Regions from separate parts of the Kribbella sp. CA-245084 genome, predicted to be linked through region 3. Evidence: predicted binding sites of a transcription regulator. Region 3 holds the regulator's gene; each other region holds the start of a gene.
What was found. Region 3 encodes HrcA, which represses chaperone genes, less so after heat shock. Its sites were predicted from a motif close to TTGGCACTCGNNNNNNNCGAGTGCCAA; they were not measured.
Positions count from the first base shown of each region.

Region 1: the regulator HrcA is predicted to act here: its motif matches at 4,992-5,018, upstream of groES (co-chaperone GroES).
Region 2: the regulator HrcA is predicted to act here: its motif matches at 4,219-4,245, upstream of groL (chaperonin GroEL).

Region 1 covers NZ_CP192053.1:8,076,180-8,086,685, forward strand. The annotation lists gene ACQPYH_RS38630 (hypothetical protein) at 1-982, opposite strand, end outside; gene shbA (RNA polymerase sigma factor ShbA) at 975-1,598, opposite strand; gene ACQPYH_RS38640 (TetR/AcrR family transcriptional regulator) at 1,699-2,247, opposite strand; gene ACQPYH_RS38645 (N-acetyltransferase family protein) at 2,260-2,718, opposite strand; gene groL (chaperonin GroEL) at 2,781-4,400, opposite strand; gene groES (co-chaperone GroES) at 4,565-4,861, opposite strand; gene ACQPYH_RS38660 (peptidoglycan-binding domain-containing protein) at 5,075-5,656, shown strand; gene ACQPYH_RS38665 (class I SAM-dependent methyltransferase) at 5,679-6,845, shown strand; gene ACQPYH_RS38670 (helix-turn-helix domain-containing protein) at 6,835-7,632, shown strand; gene ACQPYH_RS38675 (alpha/beta hydrolase) at 7,827-8,540, opposite strand; gene ACQPYH_RS38680 (GNAT family N-acetyltransferase) at 8,537-8,983, opposite strand; gene tsaD (tRNA (adenosine(37)-N6)-threonylcarbamoyltransferase complex transferase subunit TsaD) at 8,980-10,029, opposite strand; gene ACQPYH_RS38690 (GNAT family N-acetyltransferase) at 10,022-10,471, opposite strand; gene tsaB (tRNA (adenosine(37)-N6)-threonylcarbamoyltransferase complex dimerization subunit type 1 TsaB) at 10,468-10,506, opposite strand, start outside.
Region 2 covers NZ_CP192053.1:8,033,094-8,043,599, forward strand. The annotation lists gene ACQPYH_RS38405 (GNAT family N-acetyltransferase) at 1-389, opposite strand, end outside; gene ACQPYH_RS38410 (ribonuclease domain-containing protein) at 604-1,047, shown strand; gene ACQPYH_RS38415 (hypothetical protein) at 1,147-1,281, shown strand; gene ACQPYH_RS38420 (glycoside hydrolase family 6 protein) at 1,275-2,210, shown strand; gene groL (chaperonin GroEL) at 2,411-4,036, opposite strand; gene ACQPYH_RS38430 (GNAT family N-acetyltransferase) at 4,270-4,854, shown strand; gene ACQPYH_RS38435 (MmcQ/YjbR family DNA-binding protein) at 4,814-5,149, opposite strand; gene ACQPYH_RS38440 (PASTA domain-containing protein) at 5,184-6,020, opposite strand; gene ACQPYH_RS38445 (SigE family RNA polymerase sigma factor) at 6,017-6,508, opposite strand; gene ACQPYH_RS38450 (PASTA domain-containing protein) at 6,558-7,298, opposite strand; gene ACQPYH_RS38455 (PspC domain-containing protein) at 7,418-7,765, shown strand; gene ACQPYH_RS38460 (glycerophosphodiester phosphodiesterase) at 7,841-8,806, opposite strand; gene ACQPYH_RS38465 (ABC transporter ATP-binding protein) at 8,966-10,506, shown strand, end outside.
Region 3 covers NZ_CP192053.1:2,834,127-2,844,632, reverse strand. The annotation lists gene ACQPYH_RS13790 (Gmad2 immunoglobulin-like domain-containing protein) at 1-837, shown strand, start outside; gene ACQPYH_RS13785 (sensor histidine kinase) at 830-2,224, opposite strand; gene ACQPYH_RS13780 (response regulator) at 2,224-2,928, opposite strand; gene ACQPYH_RS13775 (hypothetical protein) at 2,952-3,161, opposite strand; gene ACQPYH_RS13770 (hypothetical protein) at 3,161-3,583, opposite strand; gene ACQPYH_RS13765 (ArsR/SmtB family transcription factor) at 3,691-4,020, opposite strand; gene ACQPYH_RS13760 (YybH family protein) at 4,086-4,571, shown strand; gene ACQPYH_RS13755 (16S rRNA (uracil(1498)-N(3))-methyltransferase) at 4,568-5,284, opposite strand; gene dnaJ (molecular chaperone DnaJ) at 5,360-6,502, opposite strand; gene hrcA (heat-inducible transcriptional repressor HrcA) at 6,528-7,550, opposite strand; gene ACQPYH_RS13740 (Gfo/Idh/MocA family protein) at 7,655-8,758, opposite strand; gene ACQPYH_RS13735 (ThuA domain-containing protein) at 8,743-9,384, opposite strand; gene ACQPYH_RS13730 (EF-Tu/IF-2/RF-3 family GTPase) at 9,478-9,819, shown strand; gene ACQPYH_RS13725 (MBL fold metallo-hydrolase) at 9,830-10,506, shown strand, end outside.

The sequences.
Region 1 (10,506 bases), 4.0 Mb from region 3:
CGTCACCCGGCGTGCTCGTGTCCGAACCGCTGGTGTCGCTCGCACTGGTCCCGTCCGCCCCGGAACCATCGGTTTGGCCGGTGTCGCCCGTCGGCGTGGTGGTCGGCGTACCCGTCGGGTCGCCGGACACCGTGTTGTCGCCTGTGCCGGTGTCGTTCGGCGGCGGCGTGGTGTCGGTCGGCGTCGACGGCGGATCCGTCGGCGTGCTGGACGGCGTGTCCGTCGGCGTCGTCGGAGGCGGCGTCGGCGTGGTCGTCGTGTCGGTCGTGCCGTCACCGGTGGTGTCGGTGGGCGGATCCGTCTTGGTGTCGGTCGGCTTGTCGGCGCTGACGTTGTCCGGGTCGTCCGTCTTGATCCCCGTCGGCACCGGGATCGTCGGCTTCTCCAGTACCGCGGACGGCTTCTCCGGCACGACCGCCGACGGCGTCGTCCTGATCTCCATGGAGTTCGGGTCGAGAGCGGAGAGCGAGCCGACCTTGCCGGTCGCCTGGGCGGCCTTCTCGGCCTGGGCCTGCTTCTTGTAGTCCTTGCCGACCTTGACGATCTTGGTCTTGTCCATCACCGGCAGACCGTCGAGGTCTTCCTTCGGGAAGCTGGTCTGCGGACGGACCGCGTCGACCATCTTCTCGATGACCTTCTCGTACGGCGACAGCGGGTCACCGTTGACCGCTGCAGCCACCCCGGAGACCGACAACGCGGCCACCGCGGCAACTCCGAGCGCCAGACCGCGCGTCGCCATCTTGCGGGCGAACGGGTCGGTGATCGGGTTGAGCGCGGCGCAGCGCGCCAGGAAGCTCTCCGGATCGTCGATGGTCTCCACCGGGAGCTCGTCCTCGACCTCTACCGCCAGCCGCAGATCGGCCAGCAGCGCGACGGCCAGGTCGTGCTCGCCCGCCGCACGGGCGGACTCGCCACCGGCGGCCAGAAGATCGAGCAGTGCGTCATCAGCCTCGATCGCGTCCAAGTCGAAACGGTCAGCCATGATGCCCCTCCCCTGCTCTTCCTCGTTCCAGCTGTGCTTCATGCCCCACATACCCCCTGAGCGTGTTCAACGCCCGATGCTGTGCGACCCTCACCGCCCCCGGTGTCATCCCCAGTGCCCGGCCGGTCTCCTCGGCTGACATCCCCGCAACGACCCGAAGGCGCAGGATCTCGCGCAGTTTCTCCGGCAGCTTGTCCAGCAGGTCCATGATGTGCTGGACCTCGGACTGCCGAACCGCGCGCTCCTCCGGTGTCGGTGACTCGTCCGCGCCGTCCGGCAGGTCCGGCGTCGAAACGTCGGCCACCGCGAACGCACGCTGGGCATCGGCGACCTTGCGGGCCGCGATGCCGTAGACGAAAGCCTCGAAAGGCCTCCCCTCGTCGCGGTACCGGCCCAGCGCGCCGAATACTGCGACACAAACCTCTTGTGCGACGTCGTCGACCATGTCGGCGCCGCCGGGATAGGTCCACAGACGGGACCGTACGTAGCGGTGCGCCACAGCGCGCACCCTTGTGAGCAGGTCATTGAGAGCTGTGCGGTCCCCGTCGCCGGCCAGCGCGGCAAGATCCTTAAGCTCGACCCGGTCGTGGGTGTCAGGTACTCGGACCTCGGTCACCCCTCGCCCCCTCGTGTTCAGACCGGTTCAGCCTGAAAGATGGTACGGCGCTCAACTCTTCTTGCCTAGTGGCAATTCGTGGTCACTACCGGCCGCTTGATCACGATCTGTCACTACTCACGAGTTCACTGATCTCCCTCTCGACCAGCCCGGCGGGATCCACGTCCCTACCGGCGAAATGCCCTGCCAGCTCAAGCGAGAGGACCCCGTGGAGGCGGGTCCAAAACGAAACTGCCCGGTCCGGTCCGACGGCCTCGACCAGCACGGTCAGGATCTCGTCGGAGATCGCGGTGGTCTCGTCGGGCGCGTGATAGCCAGGCACGGGCGTCCCATAGATCAGCAGATACCGCTGCGGGTCGGCCAGCGCCCATGCTCGAATGACCTGAGCCAGTCCGACCGCGTCCGTGCCTCCGTCGTACGCCGTTCTGACCGTGTCGGCGAGGCTGCGGTACGCGTCGCGGATCAGCGCGGTGATCAGCTCGTCGCGGCTCGCGAAGTACCGGTAGAGCGCCGGCCCGCTGACGCCCATCTGTTTGGCAATCGCGTTCAGGGACAGGGCGGAGACCCCTGCCTCGGCGATCTGCACCCACGCGTGCTGCTTCACCTCGTCACGCACCTGAGCGCGATACCGCTCCCGTGGCCCAGCCATGGTTAGAACCTCTCACGTCGGTGCGGTGAACCGGATCAGCTCGGTCGCGTGGGCGCCGCCCCAGTCGATCGGAGTACGGCCGGTCTCCAGCCAGCCGGCGTTGCGGTAGAGGTGTACTGCGGCGCCGCGGTTGTCCACCACCTCGAGGGCCAGATCGCGGTTGGCCGCGGCCGCCGCGGTGACGCAGTGCTGGAGGAGTTGGCGGCCGATGCCGCGGCCAGTCGCCTTAGGATCGACGAAGAGGCGCTCGACTTCGGCGCCTGCCCCGGCGGCGGTGAGGACGACATGTCCGACCACCTGTTCGCCGTCGATCGCTACCCAGATGCCGAGGGCATCCTTCGGCGTCAACCACAGCTCCGGGTCCGCGGGCCAGTTGATCGGATAGCCGGCTCGCTCGTGGACGGCCCGGAGGATCTCGACGCACGCGGGCAGGTCTTCGTCACGACGCTCTCGAATCAGCACAGGCCACATACAAGCACCGCCCGGCAGGTGACCTGCCGGGCGGTGCTGTGTACTACGCGAACTGCGAGGAATCAGTGACCGTGGCCGTGGCCGTGACCGGCCGCCGCGGGCTCCTCGTCCTCGGGCTTGTCGACCACCAGCGTCTCGGTGGTCAGCAGCAGCGCGGCGATCGAGCCGGCGTTGGCGAGCGCGGACCGGGTCACCTTGACCGGGTCCAGCACACCGCTGCCGAGCAGGTCGCCGTACTCGCCGGAGGCCGCGTTGAAGCCGAAGCCCGGCTCCAGCTCGGACACCTTGGCAACGACGACGTAGCCCTCGTAGCCGCCGTTCTCGGCGATCCAGCGCAGCGGCTCGACGACCGCCTTGCGGACGATCCGGACACCGGTGGCCTCGTCACCGTCGAGCTCGAGGTCCTTGTCCAGCACAGTGGCCGCGTGCACGAGAGCGGAGCCGCCGCCGGCGACGATGCCCTCCTCGATCGCGGCCCGGGTCGCGGACACTGCGTCCTCGATCCGGTGCTTCTTCTCCTTCAGCTCGACCTCGGTGGCCGCGCCGACCTTGATCACGCAGACGCCGCCGGCCAGCTTGGCCAGCCGCTCCTGCAGCTTCTCGCGGTCCCAGTCGGAGTCGGTGCGCTCGATCTCGGCCTTGATCTGGTTGACCCGGCCTTCGATGTCCTCGCCCTTGCCGGCGCCCTCGACGACGGTCGTGTTGTCCTTGGTGACCACGATGCGGCGCGCCGTACCGAGCACCTCCAGACCGACCTGGTCGAGCTTGAGGCCGACCTCCGGAGCCACGACCTGCGCGCCGGTGAGCGCGGCCAGGTCCTCCAGCATCGCCTTGCGGCGGTCACCGAAGCCCGGCGCCTTGACGGCGACCGAGGTGAAGTTGCCGCGGATCTTGTTCACCACGAGGGTGGACAGCGCCTCGGCGTCGACGTCCTCGGCGATGATCAGCAGCGTCTTGCCGGACTGCACGACCTTCTCCAGCAGCGGCAGCAGGTCCGCGATCGCGGAGATCTTGCCCTGGTGGATCAGGATGTACGGGTCCTCCAGCACCGCTTCGCCGGCCTCGGCGTCGGTGATGAAGTACGGCGAGATGTAGCCCTTGTCGAACTGCATGCCCTCGGTGAACTCGAGCTCGGTCCCGAAGGTGTTCGACTCCTCGACGGTGATCACACCGTCCTTGCCGACCTTGTCGAACGCGTCAGCGATCAGCGTGCCGATCTCGGCGTCGCGCGCGGAGATCGTCGCGACGTGGGCCATGTCGCCCTTGTCGTCGACGGTGCGGGCAGTGTCGACCAGCTTGGCGGAGATGGCCTCGACGGCCGCCTCGATGCCGCGCTTGAGGCCCACCGGGTTGGCGCCGGCGGCGACCGCCCGCAGGCCCTCGTGCACCAGTGCCTGCGCCAGCACCGTCGCGGTGGTGGTGCCGTCACCGGCGATGTCGTTGGTCTTGGTCGCGACCTCCTTGGCCAGCTGCGCGCCAAGGTTCTCGAACGGGTCGTCCAGCTCGACCTCACGGGCGACGGTGACACCGTCGTTGGTGATGGTCGGGGCGCCCCACTTCTTGTCCAGGACGACGTAGCGGCCCTTCGGGCCCAGCGTCACCTTCACCGTGTTCGCGAGCTTGTCGACGCCGCGCTCCAGCGCGCGCCGAGCGTTCTCGTCGAACTCGAGGATCTTCGGCATGAAAAATCCAGTCCCTCTCTGAAATCGCTAAATCGTTGCAGGCTCGAACCATCGCTGTGCAGTAGGCGAACCCGCCCCACCGCCCCGGTCAGGCCCAACACCGACTCCGCCCCGGCGCCGGTAGGGGCACCAGGGCGGTGTCGGTCAGGAACAGCGAGCGGTCGTCACTTGCTGACGACTGCGAGGATGTCGCGGGCGCCCAGGATCAGGTAGTCCTGGCCGTCGTACTTGACCTCGGTGCCGCCGTACTTGGAGTAGATGACCTTGTCGCCGACGGCGACGTCCAGCGGGACGCGGTTGCCGTTGTCGTCGATCCGGCCGGGGCCGACGGCGAGGATCTCGCCCTCCTGGGGCTTCTCCTTGGCGGTGTCCGGGATCACCAGGCCGGACTTCGTGGTCTGCTCGGCTTCGAGCGGCGCGACGAGGACGCGGTCCTCGAGCGGCTTGATCGTGACCGACACTTGCTGACCTCCACGGTCGATTTGCTTGGCTGCGTTCATGGTGGTCGCGCTCCCCTGCCGTCGCGGGGGTCAAGGGCCGGACCGCTGGCACCCTCGCATCGAGAGTGCCAACACCGAATCTAGGCCGCGATTAGCACTCGGTCAACTCGAGTGCCAAAGGATTCTCACGCTGAGACGTAGGAACCGGTGACCATGCAGGTACAGAATGTGGTCATGGCTCTGCCCAAGCTGTCCGGCCGGACGATCGCGCTCCTGGCCGCCGTCGCCGCGGTCGCGGTCGGAGCCGTCGCCGCCAGCGCGTCGAAGCACGAGTCACCGGCCGCCGCCGCACCCGCCGCCGCTCCGGCACCGAAGCCTTCGACCGACCAGGATGTCTCCCACGACGCCACCGCCGCCGAGTTGAAGGCAGCCGCCGCCCTACCGCAGTGCCGATCCGCCCAGCTCGTCCCGGTCAACCGCAGCTGGGGCATCCCGATGCCGTCGATCTACGCCAGCATGAGCACCACCTGCAACCTCATGTACGGCGACGACCCGTACCGCGGCTCCAACCGGTACGGCGACCCGGACACCGCCATCCAGGTCCTCCAGCGCAACCTGAACTTCTGCTACGGCACCAAGCTCGCTGTCGATGGCATTTACGGCAGCAATACCCGCGCGGTGATCAAGCAGGTCCAGCGCAAGCACCACCTGGTCGTTGACGGCATCTACGGCCCGAAGACCCGCTCCGCGATGAACTGGCGGCTCTACTCGATGGCAACGCGAAGCTGGAGCAGGAGCTGTTCCAGCCCCCTCTAGGGCACGCCCTAAAGTTGCGCGGGTGACAGTCACGGCGTTGCTCGACGGGCCGGGTGCGGAGGTGCTCGCGGCGGCGTGTGCGGAGTACGAGCCTGGGCGTGAGCTCCAGTTGGTCGAGAAGCTTCGGCGCCGGTACGACGCGACGCTGGTCACCACTGCAGTCACGCAGGCCGCGCTGCGGCACCGGGCGGTGACCAAGTTCGGTGCGGACGCCGAGCACATGTACTTCACCCCGGACGGTCTGGAGCAGGCCACGCGGACCACAGTCGGCACCCATCGCGCCGTACGCCTCGCAGCCACCATGCCGGGCGCCAGCGTGGTGGACCTTGGCTGCGGGATCGGCGGCGATCTCATCAGCGCCGCACGCGCCGGCCTCCGGGTAACAGGTGTCGAGCGTGACCCCGAGACCGCAGCTACCGCTCGCGCCAACCTGGCCGCGCTCGGACTGGCCGGCGAAGTACTAGTAGGCGAAGCCGAGTCGACCGACCTCACGCCGTACGACGTGGTGTTCGCGGACCCGGCCCGGCGAGCGGACGGGCGGCGGGTGTTCGACCACAACGCCTACTCGCCGCCGTGGACTTTCGTACTGGAGCTACTGCAACGCACCGCCTGCGTGAAGGTGGCGCCCGGCATCCCGCACGACGCGATCCCCGCTGGTGTGGAGGCGGAGTGGATCAGTGACTCCGGCGAGGTGAAAGAGGCCGCACTGTGGTCCGGCCAGCTCTATGGAGGTACGCCGCGCCGCGCGACCCTCCTGCCCAGCGAGGCCACCGTCTCGGACGCACCGGAGGCGGAGGACGGTCCGGTCGGTCAGTACATCTACGAGCCCGATGGTGCGGTCGTGCGAGCCGGTCTGGTCACTGCGGTCGCTGCGGCGGTGGATGGTTGGCTGCTGGATCCGCGCATCGCTTACGTCACTGCAGCGAAGTACGTCGCGACTCCGCTGGCCTCGGCGTACGAGGTGGTGGAAGAGCTGCCCTACAAGGAGAAGGCGCTGCGCTCGTGGGTGCGTAGCCAGGACATCGGGACGCTGGAGATCAAGAAGCGCGGTGTGGACCTGGACCCCGCCCAACTGCGGAAGAAGCTCGCCCCGAAGGGTTCGGCGTCCGCGACGCTGATCATCACCCGCATCGGGCGGGACGCGGTCGCCTACTCCTGTCGCAGACTGGCCGACCGCCATGGCCGATGACACCCAACCGCTCCGGTCAGAACTCTTTCCTTCTGCGGGCGCGCACGAGTGGGCCTCCGGCGGCACCAGCTCGATGCAGACCCACGAGGAAGGGCATCTGGTGTACGCGGCCCGCGGCGTGCTGTCCGTCCACACCGAGCGGGGTACGTCGATCGTCCCCGCCAACCGAGTCGCTTGGACGCCGGCTGGGTTCACGCACCAGCACCGCGCCCACGGCGAGACCGACATGCGAATCGTCTTCCTATCCCGCGCACTCGCCCGGCACGTCCCGGACCGCCCTGCCGTGTTCCTGGCCTCCGGCCTGGCCCGCGAGGTACTGCTCGCCCTCACCAGCCGCCAGCTCGACGACGACGCTCGCGCCCGCCTCCAGCGAGTCCTCGTCGACGAGCTCCACGAAGCGACCGAGCAGCCACTCCAACTACCGGAGCCACGCGACGACCGCCTGCGCACGATCGCTCAGCACCTCCGCGAGAACCCGGCGGACAACACCTCACTGGCCGAGCTGGGACGCAAGGCCGGCGCGGGTGCCCGCACCCTCAGCCGCCTGTTCCGCGACGAACTCGGCATGACGTACTACGAATGGCGCACGCAGCTGCGGATCTACCACGCCCTCGTCCTACTCGCGGACGGCCACGACACGACGTACGTCGCGCATGCCTGCGGCTGGGCGAACCCGAGCGGCTTCATCGCGGCGTTCGCGGCCGTCGTCGGAACGACTCCGGGACGCCACTTGCGTTCGACGCATATTCGAACATATGATCGATCTCGCGAGCGGGTCTCCGGGTGACAAGCCGGCGGGCGAGGTGCTGCGTCTGCTGCTGCACTCACCCGGAGGCCCGCCACTAACTGCTACAACGTGTTCAGCAGGGATTCACCTGGGTGAGGGAGGCTGGCATGAGAACCGGTTGGCCGCTGACCGTTCGCCTGGGGAGCAAGCGGTGCGCGTTACCCCCGGGCCTCTGTCACCACGCCCGCTGCGAACTATCGCGCCACGCGGAAGCGTTCCTTCACCGGCAGCCGGAGCCGCGCCAGCGCAATCCCGCCGATCGCCGACGCCACCTGGGCGCCGACCTCCGGCAACTGCTCGGTGCCACCGCCGGTCGGCGTCTGCCTGACGAAGTCGGCCACCAAGCGATCCCAGTCCTTCGGGCGCCGCAGCATCGCATGTCCTTCGCCCACGAGCGAATACGTCCTCACCGCCGCCCCGGCAGCCCGTAGCCTCTCCGCGTACGCCGTGGTGCCGGCCGGATCGGTGATCGTGTCGTCGGTGCCGTGCACGAACGTGACGGGCGCCCGCACCGCGACGAGCGGTTCGCCGGCCGGCAGCCACGGGGCCAGCGCGAGCACACCGGCAACCCGCGGATGATCGCCGGCGGCGACAACCGCACGCCCACCCATGGAATGCCCGATCAGAAACACCCTTGAGATCACGGGCGGCAGCTCGTCCAGGACGGTCCGCAGATCAGCCGCAGCGTCACCGCCGTCGTTCCATCCCCGGAAGCGGTACCTCAGGAACCCGACGCCGGCGTCCGGTGCGGCCGACCTCGCGACCGCCGCGAAGGGCCACATCCGCAGCAGCGCCGGCCGCCACAGGTGCGGGTCGGCGCGTGAATGTTCCTGCCCACCGTGTGCAAGCAGCACCAGGTCGGTCGCCCCTGCCGGATGCCGGACGAGATCGACACCCGGACGCCTCACGGCTGGGTGTACAGCTCGGTCGGATCCTGGCGGATGGCCATCATCCGGCCCGGCACCGTCTCGGTGAAGCCGTACGAACGGTAGAGCTCGTGTGCGTCAGCAGTCGCCAGCAGCACCTGCCGCAGGCCCTTCAGCTCCGGATGGTCGAGCAAGGTCGAGACGACGAACCGTCCCAGACCGTGCCCGCGGTGCGACTCCAGGACGAACACATCGGCTAGCCACGCGAACGTGGCCCGGTCCGTCACCATTCGCGCGTACGCGACCATCGCTCCGTCCGCGTCGTACACCCCGAGGTTCAAGGAGCCCGCGATCGCCTTCTCCACGATATCGCGCGGGATCCCGGCCGACCAGTACGACGTACTCAGGAAGCCTTGCACCACGCCGGCGTCGATGCGCTCCGCGTCGTCATCCGCCTCGAAGCCGTCCGCCCCGGTCCACTTCACTTGTTGAGCACCTCCGTGATCGGCATCGACGAGTCGGCCGGAAGATCCAGGGGCGACGGCGCCTTTCCGGCCCGGACGAGCTCCGAGCCCAGCGCGGCGACCATCGCACCGTTGTCGGTGCACAGCCCCGGCCGCGGCACCCGTACGGCGATACCCGCCGCGGACGCGCGCTCCTCGGCCATCACCCGGAGCCGCGAGTTCGCCGCGACACCACCACCGATCAGCAGGTGCTCGAAGCCGCGGTCCTTGCACGCGTCGATCGCCTTGCGGGTCAGCACGTCGCAGACCGCCTCCTGGAAGGCCGCCGCGACATGGTTCACCGGCACGTCCTCACCGTCCCGGCGCCGCGCCTCGACCCAGCGCGCGACCGCGGTCTTCAAACCGGAGAACGAGAAGTCGAACCGGTGCCGCTCGAGATCGCGCTGCGACGTCAGCCCGCGCGGGAAGGTCACGTACAACCTGTCCCCGCCGTCCCGCGCCGCCTTGTCGATGTACGGGCCGCCGGGGAACGGCAGCCCGAGCACGCGCGCGACCTTGTCGAACGCCTCACCCGCAGCGTCGTCGATCGTGCTGCCCATCGGCTCGACGCCGTCGGTGATGTCCTCGACCGACAGCAGCGACGAGTGTCCGCCGGACACCAGCATCGCGACGCAGCCCTTCGGCAGATCACCGTGCTCCAGCGTGTCGACGGCGACGTGGGCCGCCAGGTGGTTCACGCCGTACAGCGGCTTGTCGAGCGACAGCGCCAAACCCTTGGCAGCGGCGACTCCGACCAACAGCGCGCCGGCAAGACCGGGCCCGCTGGTCACCGCGACCGCGTCGACGTCGGTCGGCTTGATGCCGGCCGTCTCGCACGCCCGCCGGATCGTCGGCACCATCGCCTCGAGATGCGCGCGACTGGCCACCTCCGGTACGACGCCGCCGAACCTGGCGTGCTCCTCGACACTCGACGCGATCGCGTCGGCGAGCAGCGTCTGCCCGCGCACGATCCCGACGCCGGTCTCGTCGCACGACGTCTCGATCCCCAGGATCAGGGGCTCACTCATCGATCCTCCACCGCATGATCACCGCATCCTCGCCGTCACCGTAGTACCCACGCCGCCGGCTGATCTCCTCGAACCCGAAGCCCGCGTACAGACCCCGCGCCGATTCATTGCTCAAGGCAACTTCCAGTAGAACCGTCCGGCCCGCACACCGGTCCAGGGCCGCCGTCATCAGCTGGCCGCCGATCCCGGTCCGCCGCTCGTCCGGGGCGACCGCGATCCGCAGTACCTCGACCACGTCCTCGACCACCGGCGGCAACAGCAGTACGACGTACCCGACGACAGCACCTTCGTCCGCGACCAGGATCACCCGGTCCTCGGACTGCCGCTCGAACTCGTCCGACCAGCCGACCGTACTCCAGGCCTGCGGCCCGAAGCACAGCTCGTCCAACGCGACCAGCGCGGGTTGATCGTCCGCGCGAGCCGCTCTGATCGCAGGTCTCACAGCACGCTCTTGGGCCCGGCCGACATGGTCACGTC
Region 2 (10,506 bases), 4.0 Mb from region 3:
TGGGCACGCGGCTCGAGTTCGGCGACCACCGCGGGATCGTCCTGCCAGTCGGCATCGAGGAAGAAGTGGTACTCCGGCGGCTCGAAGCCGTCCGGGCGCGCCGCGATGGCGTGCTTGATCAGGGCGGTCCACACCGGCGCCGGGTCGCCGTCGCCGACGTAGTACAGGCCGTCGATGCTGTACGGGTGCTCGTCGACGTCGCGGCCCCACCAGATCGCGAGCGCCTGGATTTTGCCGTCCTCCTCGACGACCCAGGTCCACTCGTCGCGGTACATGCCGGCGGCGACGTACTCGTCGTACCCGTCGGGGTTGGTGATGTTGACGGACTTCTGCTCGATCAGAGCATGGATGGTGTCGAGATCGGCCTCGACGGTGTTGCGAATCGTCACAGATCCTCCAGCAGGAGGCGCGGATCCGCTCAGTGCGAGCTGTGGGAGCGGACCGGGTGCGCCGGGAAACAAATCGGTGTGCTCATCGGTCGCTCCTTCCACTCCAAGGCTGGTCTCGCCGGGCCAGACTCTAAGCGGGCGATGGGGTCATAGTCCACCTGTTATTCACACCTGGGATGTACGAACGTTTGATTATCTGGGAAGCGTGCCAGACATGAGAACCCTCATCGCCGCCGTGGTCCTGGCGACCACCGCCGCCTTCGGCTCCACGGCCTACGCCGCCCCAACCACCGCCCCAGCCACCGCCCCAGCCACCGCCCCGACCTCCGTCACTTACGTCGTCGCTGCTTCTGCTCCTGCGGCGATCGATAGCTGCGCGCTCAGCTCCCTGCCTTCGCAGGCCGCCGACACGCTCGGCCTGATCCACTCCGGCGGACCGTTCCCGTACCGGCAGGACGGGACCGTCTTCCAGAACCGGGAGGGCATCCTGCCCGACGAGTCGAGCAGCCACTACCACGAGTACACCGTGAAGACGCCCGGCTCGTCCGACCGCGGCGCCCGCCGGCTGATCGGCGGCGGCGCGACGACCGACCCCGAGCACCTCTACTACACCGGCGACCACTACGCCTCGTTCTGCGAGGTCGACGAGAACAGCTGAAACCCTGAGAGTAGTCTCGTCGGCACGTTGAGTGATCACTCCATGGACGGAAGGACGCCTCACCGATGCCGACTCCGCGACCGGGCCGTGCTAGTGCTCTTGGCCGTGCCAGCCGTCGTACTGGCCGTGCCGGCCGTCGTACTGGTCGTGCCGGCCGCCGTACTGGCCGTGCCGGCCGTCGTGCTGGCCGTACTGGCAGTGCTGGCCGTGCTGGCCGTGCTGGCCGTTTGGTAGCTGCCGGTCTGTTGTTGTCCGCCGCGCTGGTCGCCTTCGGCCGGCCCGATACCGGGCTGGCCGAGGCGACCGGCGATCCGCTGAAGCTGACCAACGGGTTCTACGTCGACCCCGGCTCAGCCGCGGCGGCGTACGTACGGCTGCATCCCGAGGACACCGAGCTCGCGTCGAAGATCGCCGGTCAGGCGTCGGCCCGATGGTTCGGCACGTGGAGCGGGGACGTGAAGGCGGCGGTTGCGGCGTACACGATGGCTGCGGACCGGGCCGACAAGCTGCCGGTGCTCGTCGCGGACAACCTGCCCGGCGGACCGTGCGGCGTCGGCGGTGGGGCGGCGACTGAGGCGGCGTACCGGGCTTGGATCGCGGGCCTGTCCGACGGCATCGGCGTACGGCCGGCCGTCGTCGTACTCGAGCCGGATGCGCTGGCGCGACTCGACTGCTTCCCGCCGGCGGAATGGGACGGGCGGATCGCGATGCTGAAGTACGCCGTGGGGCTGCTCGCGGTGAAGAACGTGAACACCTGGGTGTACCTGGACGCGGGGAACGTGGCGTCCGGCGACGCGAAGGAGATAGCTCGGCGGCTGCGACTAGCCGACGTCGGCAAGGTCCGCGGCTTCGCACTGAACACTGCGAACTACTTCACGACGTCCGAGTCGGTCAGCCGCGGCACGGCGATCCTGCAGGCGCTCGGGGGCGGGTCCCACTTCATCGTCGACACCAGCCGCAACGGCAACGGCTCCGACGGCAGCTCCTGCAACCCACCCGCCCGCAAACTAGGCACTCCCCCCGCCAAGTCCACCTCCCCGGTAGACCTCACCCTCTGGCTCCGCACCCCCGGCGAATCCGACGGCCTCTGCGGCCAAACCCCCACCCTCCCCACCCGAACCTTCTCCCCTCTCCTGGCTCACCACCTAATAACCGGCACCTAACCGACCCGTCGAGTCGTGGTAAACGGCTTGAGCCCATATCGCCGAGTCGTGAAATTCGGCGACGAAATGCAGCCAGGATTCACGACTCGCGGGACCGGGCACCGACCAAGCGCCACGACTCGTGCCGCGACACGAGCAAGCGGTCCCGAGCCGGGGCTCGGGACCGCTTGTTTGTACTGCGTGTGCTGTCGGACTTCAGGTCAGAAGTCCATGCCGCCCATGTCGGGCGCGCCGCCCGGAGCGGCCGAGGCCTTCTCCGGCTTGTCGGCGATGACGGCCTCGGTGGTGAGGAACAGGGCCGCGATCGACGCTGCGTTCTGCAGCGCGGAGCGCGTCACCTTGGCCGGGTCGATGATGCCGGTCTTGATCAGGTCCACGTACTCACCGGTCGCGGCGTTCAGACCGTGACCCGGCTCGAGGTTGCGAACCTTCTCCACCACGACGCCGCCCTCGAGGCCGGCGTTCACGGCGATCTGCTTGAGCGGAGCCTCGACGGCCGAGCGCACGATCTGCGCACCGGTCGCCTCGTCACCCTCGAGCTCCAGCTTCTCGAACGCCGCGACGGACGCCTGCAGCAGAGCCACGCCGCCACCGGCGACGATGCCCTCCTCGACGGCCGCCTTCGCGTTGCGAACGGCGTCCTCGATGCGGTGCTTGCGCTCCTTCAGCTCGACCTCGGTGGCCGCGCCGACCTTGATCACCGCAACACCGCCGGCCAGCTTGGCCAGGCGCTCCTGCAGCTTCTCGCGGTCGTAGTCGGAGTCCGACTTCTCGATCTCGGCGCGGATCTGGTTGACCCGGCCGCCGATCTGGTCCGCGTCGCCCTCGCCCTCGACGATGGTCGCCTCGTCCTTGGTGACGACGATCTTGCGGGCCTGGCCGAGCAGCTCCAGGTCGACCGTGTCCAGCTTGAGACCGACCTCCTCGGAGATCACCTCGCCGCCGGTGAGGACGGCGATGTCGACCAGCATGGCCTTGCGGCGGTCACCGAAGCCCGGCGCCTTGACGGCGACGGCCTTGAAGGTGCCCTTGATCTTGTTGACGACCAGGGTCGCCAGCGCCTCGCCCTCGATGTCCTCGGCGATGATGGCCAGCGGCTTGCCGGTCTGCATGACCTTCTCCAGCACCGGGACCAGGTCCTTGATGCTCGAGATCTTGCTGTTGACGATCAGGATGTACGGGTCGTCGAGAACCGCTTCCATCCGGTCGGTGTCGGTCACGAAGTACGGCGAGATGTAGCCCTTGTCGAAGCGCATACCCTCGGTGAGCTCGAGCTCGAGGCCGAAGGTGTTGCTCTCCTCGACGGTGATGACGCCTTCCTTGCCGACCTTGTCCATCGCCTCGGCGATGATCGAGCCGACCTGGGTGTCCGCGGCCGAGATGGACGCGGTCGCCGCGATCTGCTCGCGGGTCTCGACCGGCTTCGCGAGCGACAGCAGCTGCTCGCTGACGGCCTCGGTCGCCTTCTCGATGCCCTTCTTCAGGCCCATCGGGTTGGCGCCGGCCGCGACGTTGCGCAGACCCTCGCGGACGAGAGCCTGGGCCAGCACGGTGGCCGTCGTGGTGCCGTCACCGGCGACATCGTCGGTCTTCTTGGCAACTTCCTTGACGAGCTCGGCCCCGATCTTCTCGTACGGGTCCTCGAGCTCGATCTCCTTGGCGATGGAGACGCCGTCGTTGGTGATCGTGGGGGCGCCCCACTTCTTCTCCAGCACGACATTGCGGCCCTTCGGGCCGAGCGTCACCTTGACGGCATCGGCGAGGGTGTTCATCCCTCGCTCGAGGCCACGGCGCGCCTCTTCATCGAAAGCAATCAGCTTGGGCATTCTCCGCGAGTCCTCCCGCGTCGAGTCTTTGTGGTCCAGCCGGCCCGGATGCCCGCGACGGACGGCACCGACCCGCGACGCTCATGTCCCGCCGCGCTCCGGCACCTCATCGAGGCCGTCTTCTTGCACACTCCCGGGGCGCGAGCACTTATCACTCTCGCCCTTGGAGTGCTAACCAAGTATTAGCACTCGACCCCAACGAGTGCAAGCCGGACCCCGGCTACGGTGAACCCATGGTGACGCTGCGTCCGGCCGGCCCGGACTCCTGGCTCGACCTAGCGACGGTGATGGGTGAGCGCGGCGACCCGTCCCGCTGCTTCTGCCAGTACTTCCGCCTCCGAGGCAAGGCGTGGTCGGACAACAGCCCCGCCGCCAACCGCGAAGGCCTCAAACAGCAGGTTTGCACCGCTGAGCAGCCGCCCGGTGTCCTCGCGTACGACGGAGGTACGCCGATCGGCTGGTGTGCAGTCGCCCCGCGTACGGCGTACCCGCGTGTCATCGCCTCACCCAACTGGCGCACCGACCACCCGGACGCCTGGGTGATCACCTGCTTCGTCGTACCGGTCGGCAACCGCCGCCAGGGCGTCGCTGGCGAGCTGGTGCTCGGCGCTGTGGAGCTGGCCCGCTCGTACGGCGCCTCCACCGTCGAGGCCTGCGCCGTCGACACCGCCACCACGGGCCGGATCCCGTCCGCCGACCTGTACCGCGGCCCGCTGTCGGTCTACCTCAGCGCCGGCTTCACCGAGGTCAGTCGCACCAGCCCGCAGTGGGTCCTGGTCAGGCGCTCAGCTGGGCAACCAGATACTTCGGGGCGGTGAGGCGGTAGGCCTCGGTGATGAGCTCCTGCAGCTCCTCGCCGTCGGCCAGGTCGAGCCGGATGAGCACCCAGGCGAACCGACCACCTGCCCAGGACGGCGAATACGCCTCCGGATCCTCCGCGACCAGCGCCTCCTGCTCCTCCCGGAGAGCCTTCAGGTGCAGGTGCGTCTGGTCCTCGGACATGTAGGCGAAGCTCTTGTTGCGGACCTTGAAGACCGGCTGCCCCGCCCATCCCTCGTGCTCCTCGGCGCCCGGCAACCCCGCCATCACCTTCACCACCGCCTGCGCATCCATACCCCAACGCTAGGCACCCCCACCGACAGTTTCCTCAGCCCGTGACAGTCACCGTCACGGTCGCACCCGGCTTCAGCATCGTGCCCGGAGCCGGTGACACCTTCAGCACCAGCCCAGCGGTGTAGTTGGGCGACTTGACCGTGTGGAACTGGGCCTTCAGCCCGACCTGCCGAAGCAGAGCGGCGTACGCCGTCCCCGGCGGCCCGTTGATGCCCGCCCGGAGCGCCTCGAAGCTCGGCACGCCGGTCCGGTCCGTCACGATCGCGATCCGCGCCAGCATGCGGTCGACCTCCGCGGCACTCGTGGACGACTCGGCGCGGAACCACACCCTGAGGGACGGGATGCTGACGGTGCTGCTGCAGGTCGTCGTGTTGGCCTTCGGGTAGTTGGACATCGAGCAGGTGGTCCGCTGCCGCTCGGCGCGTACTCCGCCGATCTGGAACGTCTCATCGGCACGGAACTCGGCCCGCGGACTGCCGTAGTACAGGCTCACGCTCTCGACCCCGGCGGGACGGAACGCCATGCAGAGCAGCATGGCGCTCGGGTCGTCGATCTGGACCGTGTCCTGCATCGGAGTACCGCACTGGCTCCTGTTGGTCGGCCAGTCTGCCGGGACGGAGATCGCAGCGTGGCCGAATCCGACCATTCTCATCGCGGGCGGGACAGGAGTTGGCGAGGTGACGGTCGGCGTGCGAGAGGTCAGCAGGGTCGATGCACCGATGACAGCCCCGACGGCAACTACGGCCGCGGCGACGACTCCCGCAGTACGGCGGTGGCGTCGGCGGGCTGCTCCGGCGTACAGAGTGTCCAGTGGGGGTGGGCCGACCGGGGTTTGCTCGGCAGTGCGTTCCAGTAGGTCTGTCAGCTTCATCGGGGGTCTCGCAGTTCTGCAAGATGTGGGTCCTGTGCGAGGGCCTTCACTGCACGGGACAGGCGGCTCTTGACCGTGCCTGCGGCTACGCCCAGGACAGTCGCCATCTGTAGTTCGGTCAGGTGCGCGTAGTACCGCAGTACGACGGCTGTCCTTTGGTCGTCGGGCAGTCCGTCGAGTGCGCGCATCACGGCGTCCGCTTCGTCGATACCAGCAGTCGGATCGACGTCGGCGCGTTCAGGTAGCACTGCGGACGGTCGCTCTCCGTGCCAGCGGCGCCGTCTGGAGGAGCGGAAGCAGTTGACCAGCACCCGGTGCACGTACGCGTCGCGGTCGTCGGCGGCGCGGACCCGGTTCCACTTGACCAGGCAGCGCTCCAGTGCGGTCTGGACGAGGTCTTCGGCTTCAGGCGGAGTACAGCCGAGCAGTACCGCGCTGCGGACCAGCGTGGGCCAGCGCGCGGTCACGTACTCACTGAAGTCGTCCATACCCCCTCCTCACCCGTACAGACAGGGTGATGGCCGCCGCAGGTTCCCTCTACTTGATCACTGTCAGGGTGACTGTTTCGCCTGGGCTCAGGAGCGTTCCGGGAGACGGGGAGATGCTGACCAGGCGACCGGGCTTGTAGACCGTTGACGTCCTGGTGCTGATCTCCGTCTTGAGCCCCAACTCCCGGAGGCGCTCCGCGTACGCCGTACCGTCGCGGCCGTCGTCCAGCGACCGCGAGCTCGGTACGCCGACCCGGTCCGGCAGGATCTCGATCCGCGCGAGGATCTCGTTCACCTCGCCCGCACTGGTGGACGATGAGGCACGGAACCAGACGTGCAACGACGGCAGGCCCACTGCGCCCCAGCACACTCCGTCGCTGGCACAGGTAGTCCGACGGCGCTCAGCCGGTACTCCGTTCAAGGTGAACGTCTCGTCGACCCGGAAGCCGCTCGGCGGGTCGGTGCCCAGCTCCACGCTGTCGACGTCCGGCGGACGCGGCAGGTCGCAGTACGACGCCGCGGCCGGATCGTCGATCAGCACGGTGTCGCGGTGCGGGATACCGCAGCGAGAGGCGTTCGTACCCCACACCTTCGGTACGGCGATCGCCGCGTGCCCGTAGCCGACCATCCGCATCGCCACCGGCCCTGGGGGCGGTTCAGGGGTGGTGATCAGAGTCCCGCTGCCGTTGGAGCTCAGTGCGTTGGTCACACCGATCACGGCCAGCACAGTGATCGCGGCGGCAGCCGATGCCAGAACGCCGCGGGTCCGACTGGTGCGCAAGGGCTCCACAGCCCTAAGTGTGAGTGCCGGCGGCGTGCTCCGATAGCGAAAGTCGTCAGGGGTGGATCAGGGGTCGGTCGGTACGGATCCGGATGCCGTGAACGGTGCGGAAACGGGACAGTGGAGCCATGACGAACTCCAACGCACCGTTCCAGAACCTGTCCGGCAAGGTCCTCCGTCGTTCCTCGAACCAGCGGATGCTCTCCGGAGTCTCCGGCGGCATCGCCGAGTACCTCAACGTCGACGTGACCCTGGTCCGCCTCGGCTGGGTGGGCCTCACCCTCATCACCGGCGGCGCCGCGATGATCGGCTACGCGGTGGCGTGGATCGTGATCCCGGAGTCCGACGGCAAGGCCGTGTGGCAGAACGTTCAGCAGTCGGTCAACCAGAACCAGCAGCACGACTCGACCGAGAACGACATCGCCTCTCGCATCTACGACGACACCACTACCAACAACAAGCCCCCGGCCGCATGACTCACTCTGCGCCTGTAGAAGGCGCAGAGAGCCCGGCGGGGTGACCGCAGCGGCGGTCACCCCGCCTGCAGCTGTCTAGACCTTCAGTGCCGGCTTGCGCAGCGCAGCCAGCGCCTGGTCCGGGTGGTCGGCGAAGACCCCCTGCAGCCCCAGAGCGGCGAATCGCTTCAGCTCTGTCGAGTAGTCGGTGGCAGTAGGCAGGAAGCGGCGCTCCGCGCGGAACGTCCACACCTGCACAGCCAGACCGACGCGGTGAGCCTGCTCCACCAGACGGGTCGGCTCCCCCAGACAACCGTCCGCAGTACGCGGAATGACCAGGTCCTTGTGCGGCGCCAGCACCTGAGCGTACGTCGCTATCTCCCGCAGCCCGGCCGGCTCGATCAGGTCGGCGTACGTGCGACCGTCACCGGTGCGCAGGAAGTCGTTCGGAGCGCTCTCCGAGTCGATCAGCTGCACCAGCGGCACCCGCGTCATCACCGCCAGCCGTCGCAGGCTCGTCGGCTCGAACGACTGCACCATGATCTCGTCGTCGCACAGTCCGAGCGCCAGGATCCGCTCCGTCAGCAGCTCCTCCAGCGGCAGTCCGAGCCGCCGGAAGTACGCCGGGTGCTTGATCTCGGGGATCACCCCGATCGGATGACCGAGCCGCGCCGACTCCCGCCGCGCCAGCTCGACCACCTCGTCGAAGGTGGGGATCGCTTCCAAACCGTCGTACGCCGTGTTGTTCGCCCGGAGCGCGGGCATCCGTTCCCGCGCGCGTAGCGTGCGTAGCTCGGCGAGTGTGAAGTCCTCGACGAACCAGCCGGTGACTGCTGTCCCGTCAACGATCTTGGTGATCTTCCGGTCCGCGAAGACCGGGTGCTCGGCGACGTCCGTCGTACTCGAGATCTCGTTCTCGTGCCGGCAAACCAGGACGCCGTCGAGAGTCGCGACCAGGTCAGGTTCCAGGTAGTCGGCGCCCTGTGCCGCGGCCAGCCGATAGGCCGCCGGCGTGTGTTCCGGGCGGTAGCCACTCGCTCCCCGATGCGCGATCACCAACATGGATCCAGGACAGGGGCCGGACATTGCCCGGCGGGAACCCGTTGCCCAACGCAAGGTGAAGGTCTACCGACCGTCACCGTCAGGCCCATGCGTGGGGGTCCACAGACGCGAGTAATTCGCATGCGGAGTGTCGGAGCCGCGACCTAGCCTGAGGGGGACATGAGACAACTTCCTCTCGCCGATCCAGGCGTCCCGAATCATCGTTCGCCGGCCCGCTACCTGTGGTGGGTCGCCGGCGGTCAGGCCCGCACGCTCGCCGGCGGGATGGCCTTCGGCATTCTGTGGATGGGAGCGCAGGCGTTCATCCCGGCGATCCTCGGGCGGGCGATCGACGAGGGCATCGCGGCGCAGGACGGCGAGCGGCTGCTGCGGTGGACCGCGCTGCTGTTCGCGGTCGGTGTGGTGCAGGCGCTGGCCGGCATCATGCGGCACCGGTTCGCGGTGACGAACTGGCTGATGGCGGCGTACCGGACCGTCCAGGTGGTGACGCGGAAGTCGGCCCACCTCGGAGCGACCCTGCCGAAGCACCTGGCTACCGGTGAGGTGGTCAGCGTCGGTGCCGGCGACCTCGCCTACGTCGGGAACCTGATGGAGGTCTCGGCCCGCTTCTCCGGCGCGATCGTCGCGTTCGTCGTGGTCGCGGCGATCCTGCTCTCGTCGTCGACGACGCTCGGCCTGGTGGTGCTCATCGGCGTACCGATCATGCTCTTCTGCCTCGGGCCGATGCTGCGGCCGCTGCACCGGCGGCAGTCCGCGCAGCGCGAGGCGGTCGGCGAGCTGAACTCGTTGGGTTCGGACATCGTGGCCGGGCTGCGGGTGCTGCGCGGTATCGGCGGTGAGGAGTCGTTCTCCCGGCGGTACCGGAGTGAGTCGCAGGAGGTGCGGAAGGCGGGTGTGCGCGTCGCCGGCATCCAGTCGATGCTGGACGCTGCCCAGGTGCTGCTGCCAGGCATCTTCGTGGTGCTCGTGGTCGGCCTGGGTGCGCACTTCGCACTGCGGGGCGACCTGAGCGCCGGGTCGCTCGTGGCCTTCTATGGGTATGCGACGTTCCTGGTGCTGCCGCTCCGGACGGCGACGGACTTCGCCAACCAGTTGATGCGTGGGCTGGTCGCGGCCGGCCGAGTGATCCGCGTGCTGAAGCTGGAGCCGGACGTCACCGATCCCGCAGCGCCACTGCCGCTGCCGGACCACGGCGACCTGGTCGATCCGGTCTCCGGCGTGCGTGCGCGTGACGGACTGCTCACCGCAGTCGTGTCCGCCGAGCCAGACAGCTACGCCGAGCTCGCGGACCGCCTGGGAAGGTACGACGACGCCAGCGAGGTCAGGTACGGCGGCGTGACGCTGGCCAGCGCTACCCGAGCGGCTGTGCGGGAGCGGATCCTTGTGAGCGACACCGGCTCCCAGATGTTCACCGGCGTACTGCGGACCGAGCTGGACCCGGACGGCCGCCGTACCGATGACGAGCTGATGGCTGCGCTGTTCACGGCGTCTGCCGAGGACGTACTGGTCGCAGTGCCGGACGGGCTCGACTCCGAGGTCGAGGAGAAGGGCCGCTCGTTCTCCGGTGGTCAGCGTCAGCGGCTGGTGCTCGTGCGCGCGCTGCTCGCGGACCCGTCCGTGCTGGTGCTGGTCGAGCCGACCTCGGCCGTCGACGCGCACACCGAGGCGCGGATCGCGGAACGGCTGCGCGACCACCGAGC
Region 3 (10,506 bases):
TCCGTCGTCTCCCCCGCACCGTCACCGGTCCCCACCGCGGCCACCCAGCCGCCGGCCACGTCGCCATCGTCAGCGGTGAAGACGGCCGGCCCGACCGACCGCGGCGTACCCGAGCAATCGGTGAGCAACGCGGTTGTCCCGGTCTACTGGCTCGGTCAGCAGGTCGGCGTACCGAAGAAGTCGGCCGCGAAGCTGTATCGCACCTGGGCGGAGGTCAGCGGCCATCCGGCCGAAGAAGCGGTCCGCATCATGACCACCAAGCAGCCGGAGGACCCGGACTACTACTCGGTCTGGCGTGGTGCCGCGGTGAACCGGGTCACCCGCTCGGACGACGTCGTCACGGTCGATTTCAAGCAGCTCCCGAAGACCGACCTCGACCCCGATCTCGCGCGGGTCGCCACCCAGCAGCTGATCTACACCGTGCAGGGCGCGCTCCAGGACGACACGACCTCGATCCAGGTCACCCAAGCCGGCCGCGCGGTCGGGAAGCTCTTCGGGCAGGTCGACACCAGTACTCCGCTCGGCCGCGCGCAGGCCGCGGATGTGCAGGCGCTGGTCTGGATCACCTCGCCCAGTCAGGGCGCGGTGACCGGCAGCAAGGTCACCGTCGAAGGCACCGCGAGCGCCTTCGAGGCGACCGTCAACTATCAGCTGACGAACCTGAAGACCCGCGAGACGAAGAAGAGCTTCACCAATACGACGGAGGGTCAGAAGTTCTCGCCGTTCGCGTTCTCGGTCTCGCTGACGCCGGGGCCGTGGCAGATCGAGGCTTATCTGATCTCCGACGCCGACGGCAGCGTCACCAACACCGACTCGAAGACGATCCTGGTCAGGTAGCCGGCAGCACGATCGTGAACCCGGCGCCGCCCTCCGGCGCCGGCCCCGCGGTGAGCGCGCCGCCGAGCCTGATGACCAGTCCCTCAGCCAGCGCGAGCCCGATTCCCGACCCGACCGGCCGCCGGCCGCGGTACTTCTGGTTGAGCACGCCGGGCTGGAAGGCGACCGCGTAGTCCTCCGGCGCCAGGCCCGGACCGCCGTCGCGCACCTGGATCGTGATGTCTCCCGGCGTTCGATCCAGCGCCATCGTCAGCTGCGCACCCGGCGGGGTAATGCGGAGAGCATTCTCGGCCAGGCCGTCCAGGACCTGCCGGATCCGTCGCGGGTCGGTCGTCGCGACGGCCGGCACCGGCGGCAGGTCGAGGTGGAACCGGACGCCTTGCCGCTCGCAACGCACCCGCCAGACCTCGGCGCACGCGACGAGCGTCTCGCGCAGGTCGACCTGGACGAGATCGAGCCGGAACTGATCCGCACCGATCCGCGCGAGGTCCAGCAGGTCGCTGACCAGCCGTTCGAGCCGCAGCGACTCCTGCTGGATCACCTGACCGGCATGCCGCGGATCGGTCGCGACCCCGTCGGCGAGCGACTCGGCGAACCCGCGAACCGCGGTCAGCGGCGTACGCAGCTCGTGCGAGACCGAGAGCAGGAACTCGCGCTGCCGCGCCTCGCTGTGCTGCAGGGCGATGGAGAGTTCGTTGACCGCGGCGGCGACCTCGGCCACCTCGGTCGGCCCTTCGACCGGTGCCCGGAGATCACGCCGGCCCTGACGCATCGCGGCCGCGACGTCCGCCGTACGGCGCAGCGGACGTCCCAGGAGCCGTCCGAGCAGGGCACCGGCGAGGCTGGCGACCAGCAGACCGGCGCCGAGCGCGAACAGGATGTTGCGGATCAGGATCCGCTGGGTGTCGGCGGCCAGCCGGACCGGTTCGACCAGGGCGAACCCCGAGCTGTCGCCGAGACCGCGAGCTTCGACCAGGTAATCGGTGCCGCCGACCGGTACCTCGGTGGAGATCCGCTGCGTACTGCCGATGCCGTCGAGGCCTGCCGTGATCGCTGCCTGGGTGGAGTTGCCGTCGGTCGACTGGACGCCGCGCCGCGGCAGGAGCAGTACGACGACGATGCCCTGGCCGCGGACGACCTGCGCGACCCTTCCGAGCCCGGCCGCACGCGAACTCAGGCCACGCTGATCCACCTGGCCGGCGATCACGTCGGCCTGCGCGGCCAGCGATTGCTGCAGCACGTTCTGGGCGGACCGCCTGGCGAGCCCTGCCATCACCAGACCCGCAACCAGCACAGCGATCCCTGCGACCGCCACACAGGTCAGCACGATCCGGGTGGCCAGTGAGCCACGGCCGGCCTCGTCCGGGGTCCGAACCTCGACGGCCATCAGTCGCGGTCGGCCGCGTAGCCGACGCCGCGCACGGTACGGATCGGACTGGCCTCGCCGAGCTTCGCGCGCAGCTGGGCGATGTGTACGTCGACGGTCCGGGTGCCTGCGGCTGACTGGTAGCCCCAGACCGAACTGAGCAGCTCGTCGCGTTCGAACACCCGGCCGGGGCGCCGGAACAGCTGCGCCAGCAGGTCGAACTCGGTCGACGTCAAGCTCACCTCGGCCTCACCCGCCCAGGCCCGGCGGCGGCCGATATCGACCCGCACCAGACCCACCGACAGCACCTCGCCTGCCGCCTGAGCGCCGCCTGCCGAAACGCCGCCCGCCGTACGCCGGAGGACCGTCCGGACGCGGGCGGCCAGCTCCCGCGGGCTGAACGGCTTCGTGATGTAGTCGTCCGCGCCGAGCTCCAGCCCGAGCAGACGATCGACCTCGTCGTCCCGGGCGGTGACGAACAGGACCGGCGTCCAGTCCCCCGCCGCCCGCATCGTCCGGCAGACGTCCGCGCCGTCGCGCCCCGGCAGTCCGATGTCGAGGACCACCGCGACCGGGCGCAGCCGCCGCCACGCAGCGAGAGCCGCCTCGCCGTCGGACTCGGTCCGGACGTCGAAGCCGTCGCGGCGCAGGTACAGCTCGATCACCTCGGCGATCGCTGCCTCGTCCTCCACCACCAGAACCAGCCCGCGGCCGGCTTCGGCCATCCTCTGCTCCTGGAGACTCTCGGTCAGGGTGCGTCGTCCCCGGCCAGTTCGCGATCGATCGCGTCCAGGGTAGACCCGATCTGATCCAGCTCCTGCTCCGGCGACCCCACCTGTTGGGTCGCCGGAGCAGGACCGGTGCCCTGCCCACCGGGCTGGTTGCCGGAGCTGCCGCATCCGGACAGTCCGAGGCCGAGACACGCCGTACCGAGCAGCACGGCCAGCGCCTTGCGCATCACTTGACCGCCTGGCAGTGCTCGGTCTTGAAGGCCTCGAGCTTGGTCTTCACCGTGCCGAGCTGCTTCAGTCGCTCCGAGCGGCGCTCGGCCCGCTTCTCGAGTTGCGCGGCCGCCTTCTCGTGGCCGTTCGCCTTCTGCTTGGCCGCGCGTGCCTTGATCCACGCGACCGAACCCTTCACGTCGGCGCCACCATTGATCCGCTGAGCCAGCTTGTCGCGCCGCGCGATCATCTTCGGCAGCCGGTCGGCGCAGAGTTTCTGCGACTCCTCCGGGCTCAGCGTGACCGGCTTGTACGACGTACTCGCCGAAGGCTTCGGGGTCGGATCGGCCGCCGCGATCGTCGTACTCGCGACGAGTCCGCCGACCAGGACGACGGCCGACGTACCGGCCGCGATCGCGCCGCGCACAGACCTGCGCATGGGGTGCTCCTCGTTGTCGTTCGTGCTCGTTCGTGCTGACGAGAACGACTCTGCCCGGCGGGCGTTCGAGGAGCTTCGGGGCAGTGTTCGGGGTTTGTAAGAGTTCGTCAGTCCGCGCGGTCGACGGTTGCGGACAACAGGCCGGGGAAGGACCGGTCGAACTCTTCGCGGCGGAGGCGGTTGAGGCGGCGGGCGCCCTCGTCGCGTTGCTCGATCAGACCGGCGGAACGCAGTACGGCGAAGTGGTGGCTGGCGGTCGCCTTCTTGACCGGGAGGTCGAAGGTGCCGCAGGCGCGGGTCCAGTCGTCGTGGGTCGCGAGGTCGCGCAGGATCGAACGCCGGACCGGGTCCGCGAGCGCGTCCAGGGCCGTCTGCAACGGCACCTCGGCCGGATCCACGTGGCTGAGCGTGCGGGCGCGGGCTGACTCGACGACCATGGTGTTCGATCCTTGTCGTACAGTTATGTTCGGTTCCTGTCTAACAGTCTAGCGAGGGGTTCGCGATGATCGAGCTGGTCGACTACGGATTCGGGCCCGGGGCGCGGTCGCGGGCGGACGAAGCGCGGTTGCCGGGGCGGGAGGGTGCGCTCGCGGCGCTGGAGACGTTCTACTACGCGCTCAACGGGAAGGACCTGGAGACGCTGGTCGCCGGCTGGGCGGATGATCCGCTGGTGCAGCTGAACAACCCGATCGGCGGGATCTTGCGGTCGCGGGAGGCGGTGCGGTCGCTGTACGAGCGGGTGTTCGCGGGGTCGCTGGATGTGCAGGTGACGTTCGGCGACGCGGCGACGTACTGGCTTGAGGGCTCGGTGGTGTTCGCGGGGCGGGAGGTTGGGACGTACCAGCATCCGGCGCTGGGTGAGCAGCCGTTGCGGATCCGGACGACGCGGATCTTCGCGTACGACGGGGCGTGGCGGCAGGTTCATCACCACGGGAGCATCGACGACGCGGATGCGCTCGCGGCGTACCAGCAGGCGGTGCGGGGTTAGGTCCAGCGGGTCGGCGCGAGGAGGGCGGCTGCTGCGGCGACGCCGGCGGTCGACGTCCGCAGTACGGTGTCGCCGAGGCGGACCGGTTCGACGTCGAAGGTCTTGAGCTCGGCCGGGGCGATCCCGCCCTCGGGGCCGATGACGAGCACGATGTCGCCCGACGGCGGAACGTCCAGCGACGCCAGCGGGACGGTCGCCTCTTCGTGCAGTACGACGGGCAGCGCCGCGCGGGCGAGCCGCTCCGCGACGTCGGCCGTCGACGCGAGCGGAGCGACCTCGGCGAACCAGGAGCGCCGCGACTGCTTGCTCGCCTCGAACGCCCACGCCCGCCACTTCGCGAGCGTCTTCTCAACCCGCTCCGGGTTGGCCCGGAACTGACTCCGCTCCGCGTTCCACGGCACGATCACATCCGCGCCGACCTCAGTCAGCATCTCGACCGCAAGCTCGGCCCGCTCCCCCTTCGGCAGAGCCTGCACCACAACCACCCGAGGATCAGCGGCCGCCACCGTCCCGCGCTCATCCACCGCCACAGTCAGCCCAGCCTTCGAAGCCCCCACCACAGGCCCTTCAGCCCAAGTACCCTGCCCATCCGTCAGCCGGATCCGCTCACCCGGCCCGATCCGCCGCACAACCGCGGCATGCCGACCCTCCGGGCCGTCCAGCACCAGTTCGTCCCCGCCAAGGCCGGGGTGAAAGAACACCGCAACCCCCACCTACCCAGCACCTCCCGCACAAGCAGGCTCCGCCTGCGCAACCGAGGGCAGGCGGAGCATGCGCCGGTCCGGCATCTAGTGGGCGCCGAAGGCGTCGCGGAGGCGGCCGAAGACGCCCTTGTGGGTGGCTTGGACGTGGCCCTGGGGGCGTTCCTCGTCGCGGGCAACCGCCAGCTGGCGGAGGAGGTCAGCCTGGTCGTCGTCGAGCTTCGTCGGGGTTTCGACGATCACCTGGACGATCAGGTCACCACGACCCGCGTGCCGCAGCCGCGGTACGCCGCGCGCCGTCAGCGTCTGCGCCGTCCCGGACTGCGTACCCGGCCGGATCTCCAACGGGGTCGTCTCGCCCTCGAGCGTCGGCAGGTCGATCGTCGTACCGAGCGCAGCCGCCGTCATCGGCAGCGTGACCGTGCAGTGCAGATCGTCGCCGTTGCGGGTGAAGATGTCGTGCGGCTCGACCTCGATCTCGACGTACAGATCGCCGGCCGGTCCGCCGCCGGGGCCGACCTCGCCCTGGCCGGACAGCTGGACCCGGGTCCCGCTGTCGACGCCGCCCGGGATCTTCACGGTGACGGTCCGGCGCGAGCGCACCCGCCCGTCGCCGGCGCACTCGACGCACGGGCTCGGGATCGTGGTGCCGTAACCGCGGCAGTTCGGGCACGGGCGCATCGTCCGCACCTCGCCGAGGAACGACCGCTGCGTGTGCGTCACCTCGCCACGACCGTGGCAGATCTCGCAGGTGACCGGCTCGGACCCGGCGGCCGCACCGGACCCGCTACAGGTCGGACACAGTACGGCGGTGTCGACCTTGAGCTCCCGCGTCGTACCGAACGCCGCCTCGGCCAGGTCGATCCGCAGCGGGATCAGCGCATCCTGACCGCGCCGGGTCCGTGGCCGCGGTCCACGGGTCGCGCCGCCGGTCTGGCCGAAGAACGCGTCCATGATGTCGGTGAACGTGAACGCCTGCCCGAACCCGGCTCCGCCCGGCCCGGCGCCCGCGGTCGCGAACGGATCGCCGCCGAGGTCGTGCATCTGCCGCTTCTGCGGGTCACTGAGCACCTGGAACGCGCGCCCGATCTCCTGGAACTTCTGGTGCGCGTCCTCGGAGTCGTTCACGTCCGGGTGGTACTGGCGTGCCAGCTTGCGGTACGCCTTCTTGATCTCGTCCGCTGAGGCGTCACGGCTGACGCCAAGGACGGCGTAGTAATCGGTGCTCATACTCCAGACCAGGGGGTAGTAATCATCAGGAGTCGGCCAGTAGTTGGCTGACGTAGCGGGCTACGGCTCGTACTGCGCCCATTGTGCTCGGGTAGTCCATGTGGGTCGGGCCGACGATGCCGAGGGTGGCCAGCGCCTCCGACTTGGATCCGTATCCGGTCGCGACCACCGACGTGGTGGCCAGCTCCTCGAACGGGTTCTCGTGACCGATGCGGACCGTCAGCGTCTGCGGGTTCGTCGCCTCGCCGAGCAGGCGCAGCAGGATGACGTGCTCCTCGAGCGCCTCCAGCACCGGCTTCACGTTCCGCTCGAAGTCGTCGCCGTACCGGGTCAGGTTGGCCGCGCCGCCGACCGCGATCCGCTGCTCGCCGACCTCGTCGGTGAAGGCTTCGAGCAGCGTGGTGACGATCGACGCGACCAGCGCCCGGTCGCCCGGCGCGAACAGCTCCGGCACGCCGCCGAGCGACGTCGTCGCGTCGGTCAGGCGCTGTCCGGCAAGCACCGAGTTGAGCCGCGAACGCAGGTCCGCGATCAGTTGCTCGTCGACGTCGTGCGGGTGCTCGACGATCCGCTGCTCGACCCGGCCGTTGCTGGTGATCAGCACGAGCAGCAGCCGGCGCGGGCTCATCGTGACGATCTCGATGTGCCGCACGCTCGACCGGTTCAGCGACGGATACTGCACGATCGCGACCTGGCGGGTGATCTGCGCGAGCAGCCGGACGGTACGGCGGACCACGTCGTCCAGATCGACCGCGCCGGCCAGGAACGACGTGATCGCCTTCTTCTCGGCGACCGACAGCGTCTTGACCGTGCTGAGCTTGTCGACGAACAGCCGGTACCCGGCGTCGGTCGGGATCCGCCCGGCGCTGGTGTGCGGCTGGGTGATGTACCCCTCCTCCTCCAGCGCGGCCATGTCGTTGCGGACCGTCGCCGGCGAGACGCCGAGGTTGTGCCGGTCGACCAGCGCTTTCGACCCGATCGGCTCATGGGTCGCCACATAGTCCTCGACGATGGCGCGGAGCACATCCAGCTTGCGGTCATCCAGCACGCGCACACCACCCTCTCTCGATCGACCTTGGCACTCGAAAGTTCCGAGTGCCAGTCTACCGAGCCGTAGTACCCACGCCGACGCACTCCGGCGTGGGACGGGTCTCAGGCGATCTCGGGCGACGCCCCCAACGGTACGGCGGCAGGCCGCTCGACCGTACTCGCGACGTCCACGGGCTGATCCTGGACCGCCGCCTCGAGCAGTGACTCGAGTACGTCGAGCACGTGGTACGCCAACGCTCCGTCAGCGCGATGTGGCTCACCGCGACGCAGTGCGCGTGCCATGTCCGCCACGCCGACGCCCCGGCCGGCTCCGGCGTACCCACCGGCGACGGGGACCTCGGTCCACTCGCGCTGCGCAGCCGTAGCGATCTCGACCGTGCCGTCGAAGCCATTGGGGTCCGGCACCGACAGGCTGCCCTCGGTCCCATGTACTTCGATCCGCGGCAGCCGGGCCGCCCAGACGTCGAACGACATCAACACCGTGGTCAACGCACCGGACTCGTGCTCCAGTACGCCGGTGACGTGCGTCGGCACCTCGACCGGGAACGTCGTACCCTCCCGCGGTCCGGAGTGGATCTTGCGCTCCTGCTTCGACTGACCGGCCCGCGCGGTGACCCGGCGTACCGGACCGAGCAGGGTGACCAGGCTGGTCACGTAGTACGGCCCCATGTCGAGGACCGGGCCGCCACCCGGCTGGTAGTAGAACTCCGGCGCCGGGTGCCACAGCTCGTGGCCCGGCGTGGTGAAGGCCGCAAAAGCAGCATGCGGTACGCCGATGTCGCCGCGGTCGATCACTGCGCGAGCGGTCTGGGTTCCCGTGCCGAGCACGGTGTCCGGTGCGCAGCCGACGCGGAGGTTGTTCGCCGCGGCGTACTTGAGCAGCGGCTCGGCGGCGGCACGGTCCACGGCGAGCGGCTTCTCGCCGTACACGTGTTTGCCGGCTTCCATCGCGGCCTGGTGCACCGGAGCGTGCGCGGCCGGGATGGTCAGGTTGAGCACGATCTCGACGTCGTCCGCGGCGTACAGCTCGTCCGGGGTGAGCGCGCGAATGCCCTCGTGCTGGTCCGCGATCGCCTCGGCGCGGCTGCGGTCCAGGTCGGCCACTGCGATGACGTCGACGCCTGGCAGCTTGGCCAGGTGGTCGAGGTACGTGCCGGAGATGACTCCGGTGCCGACGATGCCGATGTTGGTCACTTGCTCGCCCACAGCAGCCCCCGCTCGATAATCGTGCGTACCTCGGGCGTCTCCAGATCGTCCAGCTTGTGGCCGACCGTGCAGACGAAAACCTTGCCCTCACCCCAGGTGCGGGTCCAGACCGCCGGCATCACGGCGCCCTCGATCCACGGGTAGTCCGGGTGCGACTTGAACGTCGTCGTGGCCAGCACGTTGTTGGTCGGGTCGTAGTGCACGTAGTACTGCTCGGTGTGCACGTCGAAGTGCTCGATGCCTTCGACGATCGGGTGATCCTTGACGATCTCGACGCGGTAGTCGGTGAAGCCGTGCGGGTGCGAGATGAACTGGCCGCCGGTGATGAAGCTGTAGTCGACGTTCTTGCGGAACGAGTCCGCGATACCGCCGTGCCAGCCAGCGAACCCGGTGCCGCGCCGGATCGCCGCCTCCAGACCCTTGAAGTGCTCGGGCTCGATCTCGCTCATCGTGACGCATTGCACGACGAGGTCGACGCCGTCGAGCTCGAGGTAGCTCGCGGTCGTGTCGGAGACCGTGACCTCGTAGCCGTTCTCCTTCAGGAACGGGATGAACAGGTCGGTCGCCTCGACCGGGGAGTGCCCTTCCCAACCGCCCCGGACCACCACAGCACGTCGTGTCGTCACACCGACCACCCTTCGAAAGTTTCGACGTTCCGATCGGAACACTTGCGAGCCTAAGTCCCGAGGAGAGGGCTTGCCAACCGCTAGTGTCGAAGGATGAGCTGGAAGTTCTGGAAGAAGGACGCTCCGACCTTTCCGGGACCGCCGCGGCCGCAGGACACGTTGCCGGTCGGGTCGTTCGGGATGACGGTCGAGGATGTGTTCTCGATCACCGGGCGCGGCACGGTCGTGACCGGGCGGGTGCAGGCCGGCACGGTGTCGGTCGGCGAGCAGGTGCTGCTCAGCCGAGCCGGGCAGCCGATGCTGCAGGTCGAGGTGACCGGCGTCGAGATGTTCCGGAAGATCGTGAAGACCGCGAAGGCCGGCGACAACGTCGGCCTGCTGCTCCGCGGCATCCAGCGCGACCAGGTGATCAAGGGCGACGTACTCAGCAAGTAACCTCGACCGCATGAATGAGTGGACGGAAATCGGCGACCGCACCTGGGTCCGGCGGTACGACGAATGGGACCTGAACGTCGGCCTCGTCGTCGGCTCCGAGGGCGCACTGGTGATCGACACCCGTGCCACCACCGAAGAGGCCGAGCAACTGCGTGAACACATCCGCGAGCTGACCGACCTGCCCGTCCGCTGGGTCGTCAACACCCACGCACACTTCGACCACGTCGCCGGCAACAGCGTCTTCACCGACGCAACCGTCTACCTGCACGAGAACGCTGCGACCGAAGAAAACCTCGCCGGTACGACGTTCGCCGCCGCCAAGGTGATCGATCTCGGCGACCGCCGCGTCGAGCTCCTGTACGTCGGCAACGCGCACACGTCCGGCGACGCGGTCGTCGTCGTACCGGATGCGGACGTGGTCTTCGTCGGCGATCTGATCGAGGAGTCGGCGCCCCCGTCGTTCGGCGAGGACTCGTTCCCGCTCGAGTGGCCCGACACGATCGAAGCCGTGGTCGGGATGATGACCGCGGCAACCAAGATCGTTCCCGGGCACGGCGCGGTCGTCGACATCGAGTTCGCCCGCGACCAGGCGATCGAGCTGGGCAGGGTCGCCAACACGATCTCGACGCTGCACCACGCCGGCACGCCGCTCGACGACGCCCTCAAGCACACCGAGGACTGGCCGTG